DNA from 4 places in the Shewanella sp. SM87 genome. Region 1 is predicted to be linked to each of the others. Evidence: predicted binding sites of a transcription regulator. Region 1 holds the regulator's gene; each other region holds the start of a gene.

Evidence for each region. The regulator sigma-54, encoded in region 1, starts transcription at its own class of promoters, with help from an activator protein. The targets are predictions, from matches to a motif close to GTTGGCACGNNNNTNGNNT.
Region 2: the regulator sigma-54 is predicted to act here: its motif matches at 1,422-1,440, upstream of L5M11_RS15290 (P-II family nitrogen regulator).
Region 3: the regulator sigma-54 is predicted to act here: its motif matches at 1,645-1,663, upstream of flgF (flagellar basal-body rod protein FlgF).
Region 4: the regulator sigma-54 is predicted to act here: its motif matches at 1,732-1,750, upstream of glnA (glutamate--ammonia ligase).

The regions. Positions count from the first base shown of each region.
Region 1 is NZ_JAKKSC010000006.1:123,676-126,873, reverse strand. It holds gene rapZ (RNase adapter RapZ) at 1-213, opposite strand, end outside; gene ptsN (PTS IIA-like nitrogen regulatory protein PtsN) at 210-653, opposite strand; gene hpf (ribosome hibernation promoting factor) at 656-943, opposite strand; gene L5M11_RS06890 (RNA polymerase factor sigma-54) at 972-2,450, opposite strand; gene lptB (LPS export ABC transporter ATP-binding protein) at 2,558-3,198, opposite strand, start outside.
Region 2 is NZ_JAKKSC010000019.1:16,896-20,093, forward strand. It holds gene nrfA (ammonia-forming nitrite reductase cytochrome c552 subunit) at 1-446, shown strand, start outside; gene L5M11_RS15285 (hydrolase) at 601-1,143, opposite strand; gene L5M11_RS15290 (P-II family nitrogen regulator) at 1,488-1,826, shown strand; gene L5M11_RS15295 (ammonium transporter) at 1,837-3,087, shown strand.
Region 3 is NZ_JAKKSC010000001.1:205,546-208,743, reverse strand. It holds gene flgD (flagellar hook assembly protein FlgD) at 1-83, shown strand, start outside; gene flgE (flagellar hook protein FlgE) at 166-1,527, shown strand; gene flgF (flagellar basal-body rod protein FlgF) at 1,700-2,443, shown strand; gene flgG (flagellar basal-body rod protein FlgG) at 2,454-3,198, shown strand, end outside.
Region 4 is NZ_JAKKSC010000017.1:3,599-6,796, forward strand. It holds gene glnA (glutamate--ammonia ligase) at 235-1,644, opposite strand; gene typA (translational GTPase TypA) at 2,654-3,198, shown strand, end outside.

The DNA of each region.
Region 1 (3,198 bases):
GAGTTGTTTCACTAAGACCTTATCCTGCTCAGGCATGTTACGCACGTCGACACTGATGGCGACGAGATCGTTACTGCCTTTGAGTTGCTCAAGCAAACTGCCAATCAATGGCAAGGGAAGGTTATCGACACAATAATAGCCGAGATCTTCGAGTACCCTAAGGGCGACAGATTTGCCTGAGCCTGAGCGGCCCGACACTATGACCAGTTTCATCCAGTGATTACCTGATAGAGTTCCGTTTCATCATGCGTCTTGCGTAATTGCTTTAATATTTGCTTGTCGCTCAGCTTTTCGGCCATGCAAGACAAGGTACTTAAGTGCTGCTGACATTGGTCTGCAGGCACCAGTAGTGCAAATAAAATATCAACAGGTTGCTTATCGATAGCATCAAATGCTATCGGCTCTTCACACTTAATTAGTATGGCAATGGGCTGATCTATATCGGCTAGTCGACCATGTGGAATGGCGATGCCGTTACCTATACCTGTGCTCCCCATCTTTTCGCGCGCCACTAGGCTTTCGAATATCTCTTGAGATGAGAGGGTCGGGTACTGGGCAGCGACTAAGTCGCTGATGAGTTCCAGTACCTTTTTCTTGCTGCCCGGAGTGGCGCAGGTAGTGCACTCCGGCCGCAGTATGGTACAAAGTTCCATTATTAGTGTTTTGTTAACTTCTCTTTGTGTTTAATAACCTGACGGTCAAGCTTGTCAATCAGGGCGTCTATAGCGGCATACATGTCAGCATGCTCTGAAGTAGCAAAAACTTCACCACCTATGAGGTTTATTCTCGCTTCAGCAATTTGTTGCATTTTCTCAACATTGAGCACAACGTGCACATTATTGATCTGTTCGAAATGGCGTTCAAGTTTTGAAAACTTTTCTTCTACATATGCACGTAACGATTCGGTAATTTCGACATGGTGTCCACTTAGGTTTATTTGCATAGAAACGTCCTCCGATATCCACTGTAGGTTATAAACTTTTACGCTGATTAGAAGGTGGAATAAGCATAGCCTCTCGGTACTTCGCAATGGTTCTGCGGGCTACGTTGATCCCTTGTTCTGCCAGAAGTTGTGCCATCTTGCTATCGCTTAATGGTTTTTTCTGGTTTTCCGCTGCCACCAGTTTCTTTATAAAGGCTCTGATTGCTGTGGATGAGCACTCACCACCATCGTCAGTACCGACGTGGCTAGAGAAGAAGTATTTTAGTTCAAAAAGTCCCTTAGGGGTATGCATGTATTTTTGAGTTGTGACCCGTGAGATGGTGGACTCATGCATTTCTACCGCTTCGGCAATATCGTTAAGCACCATAGGCTTCATGGCTTCTTCACCGTACTCAAAGAAACCTTGCTGATATTGCACTATGCAATTAGCAACTTTAAGCAAAGTGTCGTTACGGCTTTCTAGACTCTTAATAAACCATTTAGCCTCTTGCAGATGGCCGCGAATAAATTGGCTATCGGCTTGGTTTTTTGTGCTGCGTGCCATAGAAGCATAATGTTGATTTACATTGATTTTGGGCATGCAGTCAGGATTAAGCTCAACGACCCAGCGGCCATTTTTCTTCGACACAGACACATCTGGGATAACGTATTCGTCATTATTGGGCGTGATCAACAAACCTGGGCGAGGATTGAGGGTTTGGATGAGTGCTATACCATCCCTTAATTCATCTTCTTTTAATTTAGTCTTACGCATCAATAACCTAAAATCACGGGCGGCGATCAGATCTAAATGATCTTTGATCAGCATGCGGGCGTTTTCTAGGTTGGGAGTATCAGCGGCGAAATGCGACAGTTGGATCAGCAGGCATTCACTTAAATCGCGTGCAGCAACGCCTATGGGATCAAAATGCTGAATGCGCTTGAGTACGGCTTCGACTTCGTCAAGCTCAACTTCAGGATTACCCATGGCTTCGAGAATTTCTTCAGTGCTTTGGGTGAGATAGCCCTGATCGTCGATGGCATCAATAATGGCGGTGGCAATGGCTAAATCGGTTTCAGAAAACGGCGTGAGGTTTTTTTGCCATTCTAAGTGTTCGTACAAACCTTCACTGGTCTCGCCTTGGAAGGGCATATCGTCTTCACGACTGCCGCCGGGGCCTGAGTTTGGGGAGGCGGTAAACACTTCATCCCATGTGGTGTCCATGGGGAGCTCATCGGGCATGGATTCTTTGGTTAGCGACTCTGCCGTGTCTATGGTGGAGCTGTCTTTTTCTGGTGGCAGAGTGCTAGATTCACTGAAATCCGTATCGGATAGCGTTTGGTTTACAGGGGTTTTAGTGGCGTCGAATTGATCCTCTTCCAGCTCGAGAAGGGGATTAGAATCTAATGCTTGCTGGATCTCTTGCTGCAGTTCTAATGACGACAGTTGCAACAGACGTATAGCCTGTTGTAGTTGTGGCGTCATGGTTAACTGTTGACCCAGTTTGAGCTGGAGTGACGCTTTCATGTTACCGCTGATCCCTACGTTATTATTGTTGGATGAGGTCGCTTATTATCATTTTGAGTGAAGCCCAATGGCGGTGTAAATTGCCTCCATTGGCTTCGCTCGATTAACTATAGCCTGAATTGTTCACCTAAGTACACAGCCCTAACTTGCTGATTGTCTAAGATCTCTGCTGGAGTTCCTTCGGCAATCAGGTTTCCGTGACTCACAATATAAGCATGTTCACATACATCTAATGTCTCGCGGACATTATGGTCTGTGATCAGTACGCCAAGGCCGCGACTTTTGAGTTGTTCGATAATCTTCTTGATGTCGATAACCGAAATAGGATCGACGCCGGCAAACGGTTCATCGAGCAAAATGAACTTAGGATTAGCGGCTAAAGCCCGCGCAATTTCGACGCGACGACGTTCGCCACCCGACAATGACATGCCTTGGCTGTCACGGATGTGGGTGATATGAAACTCTTCGAGCAGATGTTCTAGTTCTTCTTCTCGTTCTTCGTTTTTAAGTTCTTTACGAGTTTGCAGTACGGCCATGATGTTGTCATGAACAGTTAGCTTACGAAAGATACTGGCTTCTTGCGGTAAGTAACCTATGCCTTTGCGGGCACGTAGATGCATAGGATCTGCGGTTAAATCATCATCGTCGATAAAGATATGTCCCTTATCGCTCTTCACTAGCCCGACAACCATGTAAAAGGTCGTGGTTTTACCTGCACCGTTTGGACCGAGTAGGCCAACGACTTGAC
Region 2 (3,198 bases), on a different contig from region 1:
AGCGTAAAGCCAAAGTTAAAGAAATGAAGTTGAAAGCGGAAGAGCAATTAGTCAAAGCACACTTTGAAGCAGAGGCTGCGTGGAAAGCTGGCGCCACTGAAGAAGAAATGAAACCCATACTGACAGATATCCGCCACTCACAATGGCGTTGGGATTTAGCGATTGCTTCCCATGGTGTTGCAGCTCACGCACCGGATGAAGCATTGCGTATTCTGGGAACTTCGGTAAGTAAAGCTGCTGATGCTCGTGTGAAGTTAGCGCAATTACTCGGTAAAAAAGGCATCACAGATCCTGTTGCGATTCCTGATATCTCTACCAAAGCTAAGGCACAAGCAGCATTAGGTATGGACATGGATAAAATGAATGCAGAGAAAGAAGCATTTAAGAAAGACATGTTACCTAAGTGGGATGAAGAAGCGAAAAAACGCGAAGCCACTTATAAGTAGGTTTTAATCAATCGTGGTTGAGTTTTCGATATGAGCTAACCCCTCATGCAAACAAAAGCCCTCGCTGACTCAGCGGGGGCTTTTTTATGGAAAAAATATCGAGTAATGTCAGGCGTTGATCATGCTGGCCGAGTGAATACCACGGGCTAAATCGCTATTTGATCAGTTTTAATAACGCCCTAAATCGCTCGCCTTGGGCTTGATGTTGTAATTCAAATAATAGCGATTCCACGTTAGTTAATAGGGCGCCCCTGGCCGTCATCATTTGGATCCCAAGTTGTTTATTCTCAGCACTGCGTGACGATACGCAATCGGCGACTAAATGCACCGAATATTGCTGCTCGATAAGGTCACAACAGGTTTGGTAAACACACACATGGGTTTCAATACCCGCGACTATGACGTGTTTGCGATTCGTCTTAGTTAATGCCTTTGCAAACGCGTCACAGTGCCAGCCGCTAAAATGCTGCTTAGCAATGGGTGAGCTGGTTTTCGCAAGTAAGGTTTGCAGCTCAGTGCTAGTTGCTCCGAGTTTATCGGGTAGTTGTTCTAACCACAGTATTGGAATTTCAAATAATTGTGCGCCTTGGATTAAGGTCTGTAGTTGTTGATGCAGCTTGTCACTGTTATCCATGATTTGTGCAAGTTTTCCTTGCACATCGACGATAACGAGAACACATTCTTCTGGTTTTAACATCGGGCCTTCCTTCTGCGCTTGATGATTGTCTTAGTGATGATCTTCGCTTTTGTCTAAGAGCTTGTGTTGTGATGCTCAGATTTCATCTCGATTTACGCTTCCCCCAGTAGACCCTAATTTAACCTTGTTACCAATAGGCCTAAGGTCGAATAGCTGTCGCACTTAAACTGCTCACTAAAAGAGTGCATCGCACCAGTTCGTGCTCGATTATGGTGCGTTTTTAACCTTAAAAAATAGTGTTAAACAATTTAAACCAATAATAATCAATAGATTAAATTGTTGGCCTAATGATTGAATTACCTTTGATACAAGTTAATAACAATCGCGTTTTTTTGGAGGTCAGGATGAAACTAGTCAGCGCTATCATCAAGCCGTTTAAGTTGGATGATGTCCGTGAAGCTATCGCCGGAATTGGTATTGAGGGCATGACGGTGACCGAAGTGAAAGGTTTTGGCCGTCAGAAAGGGCATACAGAGTTGTATCGCGGCGCCGAGTATCAGGTGGATTTTTTGCCAAAAGTAAAACTAGAAATTGCCACTAAGGCTGAAAATCTCGACATGTTGATTGAGGCGATTACCACTGCGGCCCATACGGGGAAAATTGGTGACGGTAAGATCTTCGTCGTTGATTTAGAACATGCTATCCGTATCCGTACGGGTGAACTTGATACTGAAGCGCTATAAGGGGCTGACAATGGAAGAATTAACGAAATTAGGCGGCACAGTCACTGAACTACGCTTTGCACTCGATACCTTTTACTTTTTGATTTCTGGTGCTTTAGTCATGTGGATGGCGGCGGGATTCGCTATGTTAGAAGCGGGTTTAGTTCGCTCTAAAAATACCACTGAAATTTTAACTAAGAACGTTGTGCTGTACGCGATTGCCTGTGTGATGTATCTGTTGGTTGGCTATAACATCATGTATGTGGATAACACTGAAGGTGGCTGGTTACCGTCAATTGGCACCTTAATTGGTTCGCAATCAGCAGATGCGAGCCATGCATTAGAATCTGACTTCTTCTTCCAAGTTGTATTTGTGGCAACGGCGATGTCAATTGTCTCTGGTGCTGTGGCGGAACGGATGAAGTTGTGGGCTTTCTTGTTCTTCTCTGTGGTGATGACAGCGGTTATCTATCCAGTAGAAGGTTATTGGACTTGGGGCCAAGGTTTTATCGCTAAACTGGGCTTTGTAGACTTTGCTGGTAGCGGTATTGTGCATATGACGGGGGCGACCGCGGCGATTGCTGGCGTGATATTGCTCGGTGCGCGTAAGGGTAAATACGGGCCTAATGGCCAAGTGAATCCTATTCCAGGCTCTAACTTGCCAATGGCAACCTTAGGTATGTTTATTCTGTGGATGGGCTGGTTTGGCTTTAACGGCGGATCGCAATTAATGGTGTCGGATGCGGCGAATGCAAGCTCAGTGGCGAAAGTGTTTGTGAATACCAATACTGCAGCGGCTTTTGGTGCCATCTCAGCTCTTATCGTGTGTAAGATGATTTGGGGTAAAGCGGATTTGACCATGATCCTTAACGGTATTTTGGCTGGATTAGTGGCGATTACAGCAGATCCTCTCTCGCCTTCATTGTTAATGGCGGGTGTGATTGGTTTAGTGGCGGGCGGTGTGGTGGTGTTCTCGATTGTGGGCTTAGATCGCATTAAGATCGACGATCCCGTCGGTGCGATTTCAGTACACGGTGTGGCTGGTTTCCTCGGCTTAATGTGTGTGCCATTATCCAATGCTAATGCAACTATTACCGGACAGTTGACGGGCGCAGCGATCATTTTCACTTGGGTATTCTGCTCATCATTTGCAGTCTGGTATGTGATTAAGATAACCATGGGGATCCGTGTGACTGAGGAAGAAGAATACAACGGTATGGATGCTTCTGACTGCGGTATTGATGCCTATCCTGAGTTTGTTACGGTCAAAAATGCGGGCTGATTAAACTTGCACATTAACACGTGATTCACCTTGATGCTTAGCTTGGATCGAGGGATAGTGAAGCAGAGCCTAGGCTCTGCTTTTTTATGGGTAATCAATGTGATTGAAGTT
Region 3 (3,198 bases), on a different contig from region 1:
CGGCCAGTACTGGCGCGATTCTTAACTTGAGAGGCGGTATGGGCATCAAGTTAACCGATGTGTTAGCTGTGTCTGAAACCTAAGTTTGCATAAAAGAATTTTTGCAGTATCCGAATTGGGCGTAAGTTGCTCATAAATGAATTGAGTCAAGTGTAGAGGTGAATTATGTCGTTTAACATTGCATTGAGTGGCATTTCTGCCGCGCAGAAAGATTTAAACACTACGGCGAATAACATTGCTAATGCGAACACCATTGGCTTTAAAGAGTCCCGTGCTGAATTTGCGGATGTTTACGCTAATTCTATTTTTTCAAATGCTAAAACTGCTGTCGGTGGTGGTGTTGCTACGAGTCAAGTGGCACAGCAATTCCATCAAGGTAGCTTACAGTTGACGAATAACTCCCTTGATATGGCGATTAAAGGTGGTGGCTTTTTCGTTACTGCCTCTGAACTGGGTACATTAGACCACTCGTTTACCCGTGCTGGAGCATTTAAGGTCGATAAAAATAATTACATGGTTGATTCTGCTGGTAATTATTTGCAAACTTTCCCAGTGGATAAAGATGGGAACTCAACATCAGTGAGTTTAACGACGGCTAAGCCGGTACAAATACCAGACACTGCAGGTAGCCCTGTAAAGACTGAGAATGTTACTTTACAAATGAACTTAAATGCTAAGGAAAGTGCACTCGACCCCGCGGCATTCGATCCTCTAGATGCAAAAACCTACAATAACGTTACATCAATGACAATTTATGACTCACTCGGTGAGCCACATATTATGACCACTTATTTTGTTAAGCCCAAAGATGGTTCGTACAATGGTGAGAACAATTGGGTGGCTTACTATGCTGTTGATGGAAAGCAAGTCGATTTAGCCGGTCCTGCTGGTACTTATCAAACAGATACCACTGGCGATGGTACACCTGATGCAACGGGCACGGCTCAAACTGCTGGTGGTTGGAAAGGCTCTGTCCTCAAGTTCAATTCAGTTGGTGTCTACACAGGTAGCGATCCTGCTATAGTCAAGACTGAGGCTTTAGGCGTCAGTGGTGCGGGTGTTTTAGGGGCTGGGGCCGATGGTACTCAAGATTTGACTGTCAAGTTTAATGCCCCAACGCAATATGCGGCTCCTTTTGGTGCAACTGAGTTGACGCAAGATGGTACGACTGTAGGCCGCTTAACTAACGTTGAAATCGGCGAAGATGGTTTAGTGACCGCGAGTTATTCTAATGGCTCAACCGTGCCTTTAGCACGGGTTGCTTTAGTTCGTTTTGCTAACGAACAAGGTTTAACGCAAGTGGGTAATACGTCGTGGAAGGCTAGTTTGAACTCTGGTCCAGCGTTAGCGGGTGAGGCAAATAGTGGAACTTTTGGTAGCATCAGTTCATCGGCGTTAGAGCAATCGAATATTGATTTGACGACTGAACTGGTCGATTTAATTTCGGCGCAGCGTAACTTCCAAGCGAACTCCCGTACCCTTGAAGTGAATAACACGCTGCAACAAACCGTATTACAAATCCGCTAATCATTACTTTATTTAACTAAGTGTTGCCGCCAGTGGCAACACTTAGCCTTTATCCTGCCGTCAACTCACTTCATTTCTTTATTCTTCAATTTTATCAGTAAATTAAAATCAATTTTTATTGGCACAATGCTTGCTTTGATATCGTCATGTAGAAAATTTGACGGAGCAGTCTGTGGACAAATTCCTTTATGTCGCCATGAGTGGCGCTAAGCAAAATATGAATGAGCTGGCACTCCGTGCGAACAACTTAGCCAATGCTAATACCGATGGTTTTAAATCAGATATGGCGCAGGCCAGATCGATGCAAGCCTTCGGTGAAGGGTTGCCTTCAAGGGTGTTTGCGATGACAGAATCTCCGTCAGCTAATTTTCGCTCTGGTCCGATTAAAACCACTGGACGGGATCTCGATGTTGCCATTAAAGGTGATGGCTGGTTTGCCGTTCAGGCGAAAGATGGCAGTGAAGCTTATACCCGTTCCGGTAGTCTCAGTTTCGATGCGACGGGCATGTTGTATAACGACAGAGGCAATCCCGTGATGGGGGACGCTGGCCCGATAGTGCTGCCATTACCTATTGATAAAGTGTCAATTTCACAGGATGGCATAGTGTCTGTTCGCCCTCAAGGGGCGACTGCTGAAGTAATAGAAGAAGTGGCGAGATTGAAGTTAGTCAATCCCGGCAATGCGCAGATGATGCGTGGTGAAGATGGATTATTTCGACAAATGTCAGGTGAACCTGCACCAGCTGACCCTTTCGTCGCAGTTGAAAGTGGCGCCGTAGAGGGCAGTAATGTTAACCCTGTTGATGAAATGGTGTCTTTAATTGATCTTCAGCGGCAGTTTGAATTGCAAGTCAAGATGATGAAAACCGCGGAAGAGAATGATCGCGCTTCATCTTCATTAATGCGTATTAGTTAGGAGATAGATTATGCATCCGGCGTTATGGATTAGTAAAACTGGCTTAGACGCACAGCAAACTGATATTTCAGTGATTTCAAACAACGTAGCAAACGCTAGCACTGTGGGCTACAAAAAAAGCCGCGCAGTATTTGAAGATTTACTCTATCAAACAGTTAACCAAGCGGGTGGTGTTAGTGCATCTAACACTAAGCTACCCAACGGATTAAACATAGGTGCGGGTACGAAAGTCGTCGCCACTCAAAAAATGTTTACTCAGGGTAACATGCTGACGACGGATAACTCACTGGATCTCATGATTGAAGGTCCTGGATTTTTTGAAATCCAGCTCCCTGATGGAACCACTGCTTATACTCGAAATGGTCAGTTTACCCTAGACGATACGGGTCAGATTGTGACGCCAGGTTCTGGCTATTTGCTACAACCCGCGATCACGATTCCTGATAATGCGACCAGTATTACCGTTTCCGCGGAGGGCGAAGTTTCAGTAAAAACCCCTGGTACCGCTGAGAACCAAGTCGTGGGTCAGTTGACTATGACGGATTTTATTAATCCATCGGGTCTAGATCCTATGGGACAAAACTTATATACGGAAACTGGTGCGAGCGGCACGCCCATTCAAGGGACCGCTTCGTTAGATGGCATGGGAGCGATTCGTCAAGGCGCCTTAGAAACCTCTAACGTGAACGTGACCGAGGAACTGGTGAACCTTATCGAAAGTCAGCGCATTTACGAGATGAACTCCAAAGTGATTT
Region 4 (3,198 bases), on a different contig from region 1:
GTTTTTAACCATCTATCTCTATTGTTGCTGTTGTCGCGGTGTCTGGCGTGCCTTCTCTGAATGATAAAAGAGTGGTTGGCGATGATGCCTATTTAGAGAACAACGCGATGATTGAATCAGAATAAAAGTTGTATATACCTTCAAAATACAAAAAGCCCCGATAGCGTTGCTATCGAGGCTTTTATATTTTCTGTATCAATTACATAAAGCGAGCCGGTTGTATAGCGATAGCCATTACAGGCTGTAGTACATTTCAAACTCAAGTGGGTGAGTTGTACGTGCTACGCGCTCAGCTTCTGCTGTTTTCAGTACGATATAAGATTGGATGAAATCTTCACTGAACACGCCGCCTTTTGTCAGGAACTCATGGTCAGCTTGCAGATTTTCAAGGGCGTTTTCTAATGACGTTGCCACTTGTGGGATTTCAGCCGCTTCTTCTGGAGGCAGATCGTACAGATCTTTGTCCATCGCTTCACCTGGGTGGATCTTGTTTTGGATACCGTCAAGACCCGCCATTAGTAGCGCTGCGAAACCTAAGTATGGGTTTGCATGTGGATCAGGGAAACGTGCTTCGATACGACGGCCTTTAGGGCTTGGTACCACTGGAATACGGATTGATGCAGAGCGGTTACGGGCAGAGTAGGCCAACATAACAGGTGCTTCAAAGTGTGGCACTAAACGCTTGTAAGAGTTAGTGCTTGGGTTAGTGAAAGCGTTCAGCGCGCGAGCGTGCTTGATGATACCACCGATGTAGTACAGAGCCGTTTCACTTAAACCTGCGTATTTGTCGCCAGCGAACAAGTTAACACCGTCTTTCGCCAGAGATTGGTGAACGTGCATGCCGCTACCGTTGTCACCAACGATGGGTTTAGGCATGAAAGTCGCAGTCTTACCGTAAGCGTGTGCCATGTTGTGAACTACGTACTTCAGAATTTGGATTTCATCCGCTTTCTTAGTCAAGGTGTTGAAGCGAGTGGCGATTTCGTTTTGACCTGCAGTCGCCACTTCGTGGTGATGCGCTTCAACCACTTGGCCCATTTCTTCGAGCACTAAACACATAGCGCTACGTAGGTCTTGTGATGAGTCAACCGGTGCAACTGGGAAGTAACCACCTTTAACAAATGGACGGTGACCTGTGTTGCCGCCTTCGTAGCTAGTGCCTGAGTTCCAAGCCGCTTCTTTAGCGTCGATCTTAACGAAACAACCTGACATGTCAGTACCGAAACGGACATCGTCAAATAGGAAGAATTCTGGTTCTGGTCCAATCAATACAGTATCAGCGATACCAGTAGAGATCAGGTAAGCTTCTGCTTTTTTAGCAATTGAACGTGGGTCACGGTCGTAACCTGTCATAGTGCCGGGTTCAAGAATGTCACAACGGATCAGCGCTGTGGTTTCTTCGGTGAAAGGATCCAGTACGAATGTCGTTGGATCTGGCATCAGTACCATGTCTGATTCGTTAATGCCCTTCCAACCTGCGATAGAAGAACCGTCAAACATTTTGCCGTCTTCGAAGAAATCAGCATCTACCTGATGAGAAGGAATAGATACGTGCTGCTCTTTACCTTTAGTGTCGGTAAAACGTAAATCAACGAACTTAACTTCTAATTCTTCAAGTTGCTTTAAAACTGATTCAACTGACATTCTCAAGCCTCCGGTAGGGTAAAGGGATGCCCCTTCTATAATCTTTTAACTCAAGTGATTTATCTTGAGCCAAACTTACGAGCTATATAGCGATATCCATGCCAATAATTTAACTTACTGATTAACATGGTTTAAAATCTTTGCTGCACTTAATTGGATTCGCGTGTGCACCATAATAGTGCTTTTGTCTGTGGCATTTTGGTGCATTACTCCATTTTGGTGCGCACTGAATTGATTCATGCAAACCTTAAGCTGGGATGCACAGCGATAACATGCACCGCTTATATGGCACTGAGATGGCAATAATGCTTTGGCTTTCACTATCTCAGTAAGTACCGCCTCTGTGAAGCTCGCACATACTTGCAGCACTGCACGGGACTATTTACCACCGCATAACCGCCGCATAATTGTCATAAAACCACGCTAGTCTGTCCAACTATGCCACGCATTATCAATCCAATAGTGGTTTATTATCATATTATTAGGAAAGAGTTCGTTCTCATGTGCGAAATGTCTTTGCTGTTCACAGGCCAAGTGAAATCAGTGATGCGTAAAAGGTATCCCGTGACAATGAAGTGAGTCTTAATGCCATCGGGTGTAAACGCCAACATGAACGTTAGATTAAGTGTGCCGCAGAATTTATTGCAGTGTGTTCACGTGGTAATTTCTCTGTGTCTAAGTCGATTTTGCTGATGCTTAAATCGACATTAGCAGTGCTAACATTGAATACGAAAAATAGCAAATTCAGCTGCTTAACTCGGATTTTTCCTATGAATATGGCAATTAAACAGAGCGTTAACTCTGGCTACAGAGGATTTCACTCAGTGGATGATTGGCGGAAATTACCCAAGGATTGGCGGATTGTTTTATAAGTGTTCAAAAATAATCCTGTGCGCCAAGGCCGCTCTGGAGTAGAATGGCACGCTTTTTATTGTGGTAGATCGAGCTAGATCACCATAACGAATTACTGAAATATCCCTATTTTTGTTTGATGGTAAGAGGTTTATCCGTGCTAGAGAATTTACGTAACATCGCCATTATTGCACACGTTGACCATGGCAAAACGACCCTGGTAGACAAGTTGCTGTCACAGTCAGGCACCCTTGCAACCCGAGGAGAAGCCACTGAGCGGGTGATGGACTCCAACGATCTTGAAAAGGAACGTGGGATCACGATTCTGGCAAAGAATACTGCCATCAAGTGGAACGACTACCGTATTAACATCGTTGATACCCCAGGCCACGCCGATTTCGGTGGTGAGGTTGAGCGTGTTCTGTCTATGGTTGACTCAGTATTATTGCTAGTTGATGCCGTTGACGGTCCAATGCCACAAACTCGCTTCGTAACGAAGAAAGCGTTTGCTCAAGGCTTAAAGCCAATCGTTGTTATCAACAAAATTGACCGTCCAGGTGCACGCCCAGATTGGGTTATTGACCAAGTATTCGACCTGTTCGATAACTTAGGTGCAACTGACGAGCAGTTAGATTTCCCGATCGTTTACGCTTCTGCGTTAAACGGTTTTGCAACTTTAGATCCGGATGTAGCGAGCGATGA